DNA from 2 places in the Gracilibacillus saliphilus genome. Region 2 is predicted to be linked to the other one. Evidence: riboswitches for the same ligand, from Rfam matches in the RefSeq annotation. Region 2 holds a riboswitch; the other holds the start of a gene.
The links. Region 2 has a riboswitch for cyclic di-GMP ahead of GHT08_RS15400 (anti-repressor SinI family protein). Riboswitches for the same ligand answer to the same signal wherever they lie in the genome.

Region 1: linked by a shared signal. The riboswitch ahead of GHT08_RS00895 (hypothetical protein) and the one ahead of GHT08_RS15400 (anti-repressor SinI family protein) in region 2 are both predicted to bind cyclic di-GMP.

Annotation. Positions count from the first base shown of each region.
Region 1 is NZ_WJEB01000001.1:223,209-227,428, forward strand. Features, by position in the region: gene GHT08_RS00885 (hypothetical protein) at 202-1,287, opposite strand; gene GHT08_RS00890 (hypothetical protein) at 1,302-2,057, opposite strand; cyclic di-GMP riboswitch class I at 2,224-2,298, shown strand; gene GHT08_RS00895 (hypothetical protein) at 2,327-2,818, shown strand; gene GHT08_RS00900 (DUF5667 domain-containing protein) at 2,837-3,931, shown strand; gene sigI (RNA polymerase sigma-I factor) at 4,116-4,220, shown strand, end outside.
Region 2 is NZ_WJEB01000025.1:9,351-13,570, forward strand. Features, by position in the region: gene GHT08_RS15390 (ABC transporter ATP-binding protein) at 1-591, opposite strand, end outside; gene GHT08_RS15395 (NAD(P)/FAD-dependent oxidoreductase) at 790-2,007, opposite strand; gene GHT08_RS15400 (anti-repressor SinI family protein) at 2,355-2,489, opposite strand; cyclic di-GMP riboswitch class I at 2,525-2,613, opposite strand; gene GHT08_RS15405 (hypothetical protein) at 3,032-3,220, shown strand; gene GHT08_RS15410 (phosphotransferase) at 3,225-4,220, opposite strand, start outside.

The sequences.
Region 1 (4,220 bases), on a different contig from region 2:
AGGCGTTAAATAAACTTTACTATCGGAAAGTAATTGCTTTGCTAAATTCGCTGTCATCGGTTTTGATTGCTTTGCCAATTGTTTTCCTCCTTTCCGTTACATATCCATATAATATGTACAAGTTAAAATGCTTGTAAGAGGAATATATACTAATATAAATGCGGATTTTCATATAAAAAAGCAAGAGGCCTCACCCCTTGCTTAAAACCCATTGATCACTTCAAAATCATACAAAAACTGTTCACTAATCTCAGAAAATGAACCTTCCTTTAATTCTAGTTCATCCTCCAGATCCATTTCCCTCAAGTTTATCTTTTTTACCGAAGAAGTCTCAGTCATTTCAAAGACATACAAATCATTTTCCGACCAAGATGGAAAAATATATAGGCTCTCATCACTTGTGTCCGGTACCTCATACGTAGTTTCTAGTACTCCATCTTTGTTAAATTGATACAAGCTACCTTGTCCATCTAAGAAAAATAATTGGTTATCTGACCAGTGAATACTATTGTAGACGGAATAAGGTAAATAGGTAGACATGTTCTCATTGGAATCGAATGACAAAAAGTTATTTTCATTGACTTTTCCAGTATCTTTATTGATCACCAAGACCGAATATTCCTGTTGGATATCAACAATACAATAAATTAGTTCTTCCGTAACGATCATATCAGTTAATGGGACAAGCTCGTCGGTTTGATAATCTAATGATAGTAATGGATTGTCTACTGCAGTCTCATCCAACACAATTTCTTGTAGTACCATGTGTTCATCCGTTTCTTTTTCTTCTAAAACATAGAGCGAATCGTCATAAATGCCTGCTGTCGTTATAAAATAGCGTAGATCCTGAAATTGCATCTTGCCTTCGTGCTCCCAATATAGATGAGAATGATAAGTTCCATTTTCATCATATCCACTGTTGTATAATTCGACCCGTTCTCCATCATCCATATAATCTGCGAAAATCGCGGTATATTCTTTTTGTTCTCGCGTTTCTTCACTGATATCTTCATCGATTAGATAACTGTGTGATACATCATTGACGATCACTGTATCGTTTTGATGATATATTTCTCCTAACTCCAAGCCTTCTGTTTCTAATACATTGGCAACCTTACCGGATGAATCGATGGTATAGAGACTACCTTTGCCATTACTTTTATCTATAGAGGTAGAAAAATATAATAGACCGATTGATTCATGAATACTTTCATATTGTGTATTTCCACATCCGCCTATCAAAACGAGCAATACTAGTAAAACGATATAGTGTAGAAAATTTTTCATAGACTCTCCTAAGCTTATTGAATGGTGTTATACGTAACAGTATAGGAGCTATCACGTATATCTGTTGGATAGACGCCGAAGCCTTGATTTTTGTCTAAGTCAATATTTGCCTCTAACATATAAGCACTCCATATTAATTTTGAGCAATTTTTATCACCATATTTACTTGTATGGCGGTTTGTCGCAAAGTTATAGGAATATGCATCTACTCCTACTCTGGAATTAGCCCAGTCAGCAGCTTTATCCCGATTTGTTTGCGAGGATTGGACAGATTGCATAACAGCATCTTTTTCAACATTTCGTGCATTGTATTTTATTTTTCTAACACCTGTGTCAGGGATTGATTCTACGATATTTGTAGTAGTGTGATAGATTCCATTATGACCGTGCTGGATACCTAATGTTGAGGAAGGAGTATAGAATAAGTCCCCTTTATTTCTGGCAGGTTCTAATTTATAGGCACCGGAACTTCCGCCCATAACGGAAATGGAGGTATCCTTTTCAGCATTTTCCTGTTTGATCGCTTGGTTTAGTTCATTTAAAGCTTGTTTGGCAATAACCATTTCTGGCTTTCGGGTTTCTTCTGCAGCTAAAGCAATAGCTTCTTTCACTTCTTCAGTAGTTATGCCTGGTTGCTTTTGGACAAGTTCTGCAACATAGTCATCATACTTTTCTTCTTTCGGATCAAGATGAACACTAGCGACAAGGGAAGGGGAGGCAACTAACATAACAACCACCAACAACGTAACAACAGAAACAAACTTCTTCATTTCATCCATTCCTCCAATCTATTATTTTACAAGTCTAGTGTAGCATCATACATTGTAAAAAGTGTTAATGTTCTATTAAAAATAATAGACATAATGTTAATTACGTTTAAAACAATTTTCAGTTTCCCCCCTGTTTTGATTAGATTCTTTCGTATAGGTAGTAGAAAAGGGAGAAAGGCAAAACTGTTGAAAAACAGTGACGCAAAGCTATAGGGGCTAATCATGTCAGCCAGCTGCCAAGAGTGGGAAAAAAAGATGGAGGTGAGACGTTGAAACGAGCAATGATGATCACCTGTTTGTTCATGTTATGTGCTTGTGGTCAAGGTGAAGATGCTACAAATGATGATAACAATGCTGGACAAGCAGAAACAGAAGCAGTGTTGTATGAAAATGACGTTTTCCAAATAGAAGAAATTGATGGTTGGTCGGTTGATGAAGAAGCAACTGCTGAACAAGAGCAAAACGTGATTTTTTCTAATGGGACAACCAGATTAATAGTCTCGATCGTAAGCAAAGAACAAACGATTGATATCTTGAAAAAGGATGTACTAGCATCATTTTCTAAAAAAGTAGAATTAATAGAAGACGATGAGAATTACATAGCACTGATTACGAACCGAAAAGAAAATATTCGTGGGGATGTTTACTTTCACCAAGGTTCGGAACACCAATTAATTTTTACTTATATGACACCTGAACAACATTATCAGGAAAGCAAGAATCAAATTAATGCATTCAATGAAGGCATTACTATATTTTAAATGGAGGGAATAGCAGATATGAAATTAAAAACATGGTTATCACTAGCAACTATTAGTGTATTTTTTGTAGGGAATACGGCGTTTGCAAATGAAGCAGAGGAAACGGTAACTCCTGATGAGGAATTATATGATACATCGATTTTAATTGAGGAAACAGAGCTTGCACTAACAGAGGATCAAATGGAAAGAGCGTTATTATTAGATGAGTTCGCTAATGATCGTTTAAGTGAAATAGAAGCAACTATTGAAGAAGGTAATCTCGAGGAAGCAGAACAGTTAATTGAACAATATGAGGAATATTTGGAGCGTTTAGAAAGTGAATTAGAAGAATCAGAGGAAGAGCGAGAAGCATCAGAAGAGGAAGCAAATGAAGAGGTTGACGAAGTAGAAAGAGTAGAATTACCTGATAGTGACGATAATGATGAAAATGAGCAAGGAGAAGACTCCGATGAAGAAAATCAAGAAGAAAGTGCGGAGGATCAAGATAAATCAGAAGAAGAATTAAGAGAAAGCGCCAAACAACGTACAATCAAACTGCAAGCTTTATTAGAGCGTGAAGATTTACCAGAAGAAGCAAAAGCAGGTATCGCAAAAGCGCTTGAAAATCAAAAGCGTGCAGAAGAAAACTATCTAAGAGCGAAAGCGGAAAAAGCTGTATCAGACGAAGACGAAGATGAACAAGAGCAAGAAAAAGAAGAAGAAGAAGAAAGAGAATTACAAGAGGAACGTGAAGAAGCGGCTGCAGAACAAGTTGAGGAAGAAAATGATAAAGAAGCGGAAGCTGTTGTGAAAGCAGAACAAAAACAGAACAAAGCTGAAAAGAAACAACAAAAGGCAGAAGAAAAGGCTGAAAAGAAACAACAAAAGGCTGCTGAAAAAGCTGAGAAAGCTGAGCGAAAGGCGCAAGAAAAAATAGAAGATGCAGAAGAGAAAGCTAATAAAGCAAAAGAAAAAGCAAAAGAAAAAGCTCAAGAAAAGCGGAAAAAAGCAGAAGAAAAGGCCCTAGAAAAGCAAGAGAAAGCTGAAGAAGAAGCCGAAAAAAAGCAAGCTAAAAAAGCCAAAGAAAATCGTCAAAAGCAAGAAAAGGAAAATGGTAAACCGAATCATCAATAAATGGGCGAGGAATTCAATAGTTGTTGCAAAATAAAACAAATTCCGACAAAATTCTCGAAAATATCTTTACCCGTCGCTATTTATAGCTTACATTAAATATAGAAATGCTTTATCTTTCTACATATTTTAAGACTGTTGAAGGGTAAAGCTTTCTTTTTTTAGTAGTGATAAGGGAGAGGAGCAGATGAAGCAAGAAGACATCGAGCATATCATCAATGAGATACAGAAAGGCAATGAGTTACGTCGAGAACAGTTGATTCAATATTACCAACCATATATATTGAGTGTG
Region 2 (4,220 bases):
TTCATCACTATATTTTTCTGCGACTTCTTTTGAATGTGTAACCATGATCGCCGTTTTACCTTCGTCACGGATTTTCTTTGTAAACAAGTCCATAATCGCGGTTTCCGTTTCTTCATCAAGAGCGGATGTAGGTTCGTCCATCAAGTAGACTTCGGCATTCGTCAAAAGCACACGTCCAAATGCTAACCTTTGTTGTTCACCACCAGATAGTTTATCCGCTTCTTCATCTAAATCTTTTGTTAGACGTAAGTCTTTTAATAAATCAATCAACACCTGATCTTCGACATCTGCTTCATCTGCAAATTGCCGTCCTATTAAAAGGTTATCGCGAACTGTTCCTTCAAAAACTATGGGGTCCTGTCCAAGCATTACCACTTCTCTTCTTAATTGAACAGGGTCTAAGTTTGCGATCGATTGACCTTTATAAGTAATAGTACCCTGATCAGGAGTAAGCATGCTGTTAAACATTTTTAACAAGGTAGATTTACCACTGCCACTTTCTCCAAATAAGCAGTAAATTTTACCTGATTCAATTTCCAATTTGTTGACTGTTAGTATATCCTTAAAAACCAATTGTTTAATCGAAAACATGACATCTCCTCCAAAGTACTAGGTCTATGTAATGTAATAGAGCAGACACCTGATTGTATCTGCTCACAATTATTAGCGAAAATCCCGCTTATCTTCCATTTTCCTAGAAACAAATACATATGCAATGGTCGCAACTACTGTTAATAATGTGTAAAATAATGTATTTTTCATATGATTTCCTCCTCTTTTATAGTTCTGTTAAAACGGACGGAATTTACCCTTTTTTAGTACGAGCATTGGCCCGCCTAATAAGAACAAGTAGCGGTCATCAATCACATTTTTCATCACTTTTGCCTGCATACCATATAATTTATTGCCATCAAATACCGTGCCCATCGCATCACTTCCCCCTAAAGATGCAACTGTTCCTTTATCATCGAATTTGAATTCTTGTAATGTACCACCATAAATCATCGTTCTAAGATTATGCGCGCATACATCTGCTTCCTGTATGGCAATTTGGGCTGTAGGTGGGTATGGTTTTCCAGTTTCGTTATTCATTACCCAGGCACAATCACCTAAAATAAAGACTTCATCATGTCCTGGAGCACGTAATGTTGCATCTACATTGACTTTACCTTTCGTTAATTCAAAACCAGATTCTCCTACAATTCGATTAGCTTGTACACCACCAGTCCAAACTATCGTACCTGCTTTAATTTCTTCTTCTTCCTCTTCGCCAACAACAACGGAGTCTTCTTTCACCTCTTTAATCTTGGTACCAAGCTTGAATTCTATACCACGATATTCCAAGGATTCTTTCGCGTAAGTTAATAATTCTTCATCAAAGTTTGGTAAAATGGTAGGCATTGCTTCAATATCAATGATCCTTACGTCTTGACGTGGGATATCATATTTCTTACATAATAGCGGAATTCGTTCTGCTAACTCACCTAAAAATTCGATACCGGTGAAACCTGCACCACCTACAACGATCGTTAGCATACTTGGATCAGGATTTTTCTCATTACGATAACGAGCAAACTGATATTCAATATGATCTCTAATCATACGACTCGTGTCGACACTCTGAATCGAAAAAGCATGCTCTTCCATACCAGGAATACCAAATGCGGCTTTTTCAAAACCTAGTCCAATCACTAAATAATCATAATTAATTTCGCCATTTTCTAGTTGAACTGTTTTGGATTCTTTGTTAATTTTCACCACTGTATCATGTACAAAATTTACGCGGCGAGTATTAATGACATCGGAAATCATAATTCGAGAGCGATTGACATCAATTGTTCCTGCAGCTACTTCATGCAACCACGTTGTTTGGTAATGATAATTGTGTTTGTTGACTAATGTAATCTCTGCTTCTTCTGGTGCAAATTGTTGTGTTAAACGTTTGGTTGTCATCATTCCTGCATAGCCTGCTCCAAGTACAACTATTTTAGGTCTGTTTCCTATCATCGAATCCTTCCCTTCTTGTTTTAGAGCCATTATTAATTACGATAGTTTTCACCTTTTAAACGATTTGTATGTATCATATCGATCGCAGTTAGTATATCAAAATTGTCATTTTCAGTCTAATAAACCAGCACCATCTAAAAACAAATATTTTTTCCAAATCAAAATGCAATATTTACGTAAACATCCTATTATTCTGTTGATACAAACCAGGAACTATTGAAAACTCTATGTAGTGTAATTCCATAAAAGCGCTAAAAAATAGTGTTGAAATCTCTAAAAATGTTGTGCTCCCTATGGTTATATACTTTCTTAAAAAATAAAAAACCCTATTTTGTAGGGTTTTATTATTAGTTTGGTTGCACGTTGGACTTGTATTTATTCTGTTTTAGGAATTCTCGAACTTCTTCTACTGTGTAACCTTCCGCTTTCGCTTTTGCTATCAAGTAAATCCATTCATAATCCACGTTTACTTTTGTTGGCATAAACGTATTCCCCTCCTAAAATACACTACTGTATTTCAGGCAGCTCAGCCATCCGAATACATATGTATTAAACGGACCTGTAACTTTGCGTCCCTACCTCTCAATAGGTTTGCCTTTTTCTGATTGTATCTATCGAATATACAACGTACGAATCCATAGTTAGAGTATCATGCAAGCCCTTATATCCTTATCACTTGCTTAAATGTTACTATAACAGTAGCTCCTAATTTTTTCATTCGTCGATCAGCTTAAACTTATATTATTCCAAAAGAACACTACCGCTATACACCCCCCTATAAAACAACAATAGATTTTTTGCGAATCCATAGTACCTATTATCTAGTATATATTCGATATGCATCAATTATATTCCTGCATATCTATAGATTTTTGAGAAAATTGAACTAGATATATTTTGCAAAGATTTTATTACGTATTCCATTAAAATGAATTTAATTAAAACTTTTATTTTGGGTACAATTCCAATTTTACTGCATAAACTACAATATAATGAATTATTATATCGTGAATGAGGTGATACTTTGTCTCGTTATTATCGTTACCGTCTACCACCTTGGGCTCGAGAATGGATATTAATTTGTGAACGATGTACACTTCCAATCGTGATCTTTCAGGGGATACGAACAATATTTATACCAACTACTTTTGACGTTTTATTGTTAGGAATTCTAATTGGTATTCTTATTGCTTTTCAATTAGAATGGATATAATGCTCTAATACGTTTCTTCAAATTGCTCTGACTTTAATGTTTTATAAATAAATTCTTGTAGCTGTAACCCAAATAATAACTTACGATATTCCTGCTCAATTTTGATGGAGCAATTTATATTATTTTTATTTCTCGATGATTGCACACTGGTAAATACTTCATGAAACCAATTTGCCGGAGACAGTAATTGTAAAACTAATAAAGATTTTTCATAGTCCGATAAATCAATATAACGACAATAGATAGAAAATGAATCTGTCACTTTCCCCATATCACAGTCATGAAATTGAAATAAATATTGATAATAATTTACTAAATCATAGGTTGGAGATGTCATCAATGCATGTTCCCAATTCAAAAAATATGTGTTTGCTTGTGTGATCACATAGTGAGAAGGTCGTATATTCCCATGACATAAGGTATATTTCATTTCGTTTGTTTCTTCCATTACATCTAAATAAATTTCTTGCCATCTTTCTAGTTGATTAAATGTTTGTTCTATATCACGATAATACATGCAAATTTGCAACTCATAAGGGGACATAAAACGCTTTGCTTCAAAATAGCGAACGTACTTTAACATTTGGTCCCGATAGCTGGATAATTCTTGCTGAAATTGCTGTTCCATACCATCTTTGTTTTGTTTTAATGGTGCAATCTGATGATAATCCATCGTTGCAGCATGTAGACGTCCTATGGCGTGAATAACAGATGCATATTCATCTATAGGCTGATCCGTATAATCCTGTTCTACCCATGGCATCAGATAATAAATTTGATCTTGATCTATTACAAATGGTTGATTACTTTTGGCAAAATAAATCGGGACAAATCCTAATATCTGTTTTTGTTGTATATATTGTTGAATTGCTTGCCATCTCCCTAAGTCATCTGGATATAACCTTGATTTTTTTAAAGCATACTGTTGTGAGTTTGCCTTTATTTTATACACTCTTTCTGTCACTTGCTCAATTTCCTCCGGTTGTAATTGATATGCTTC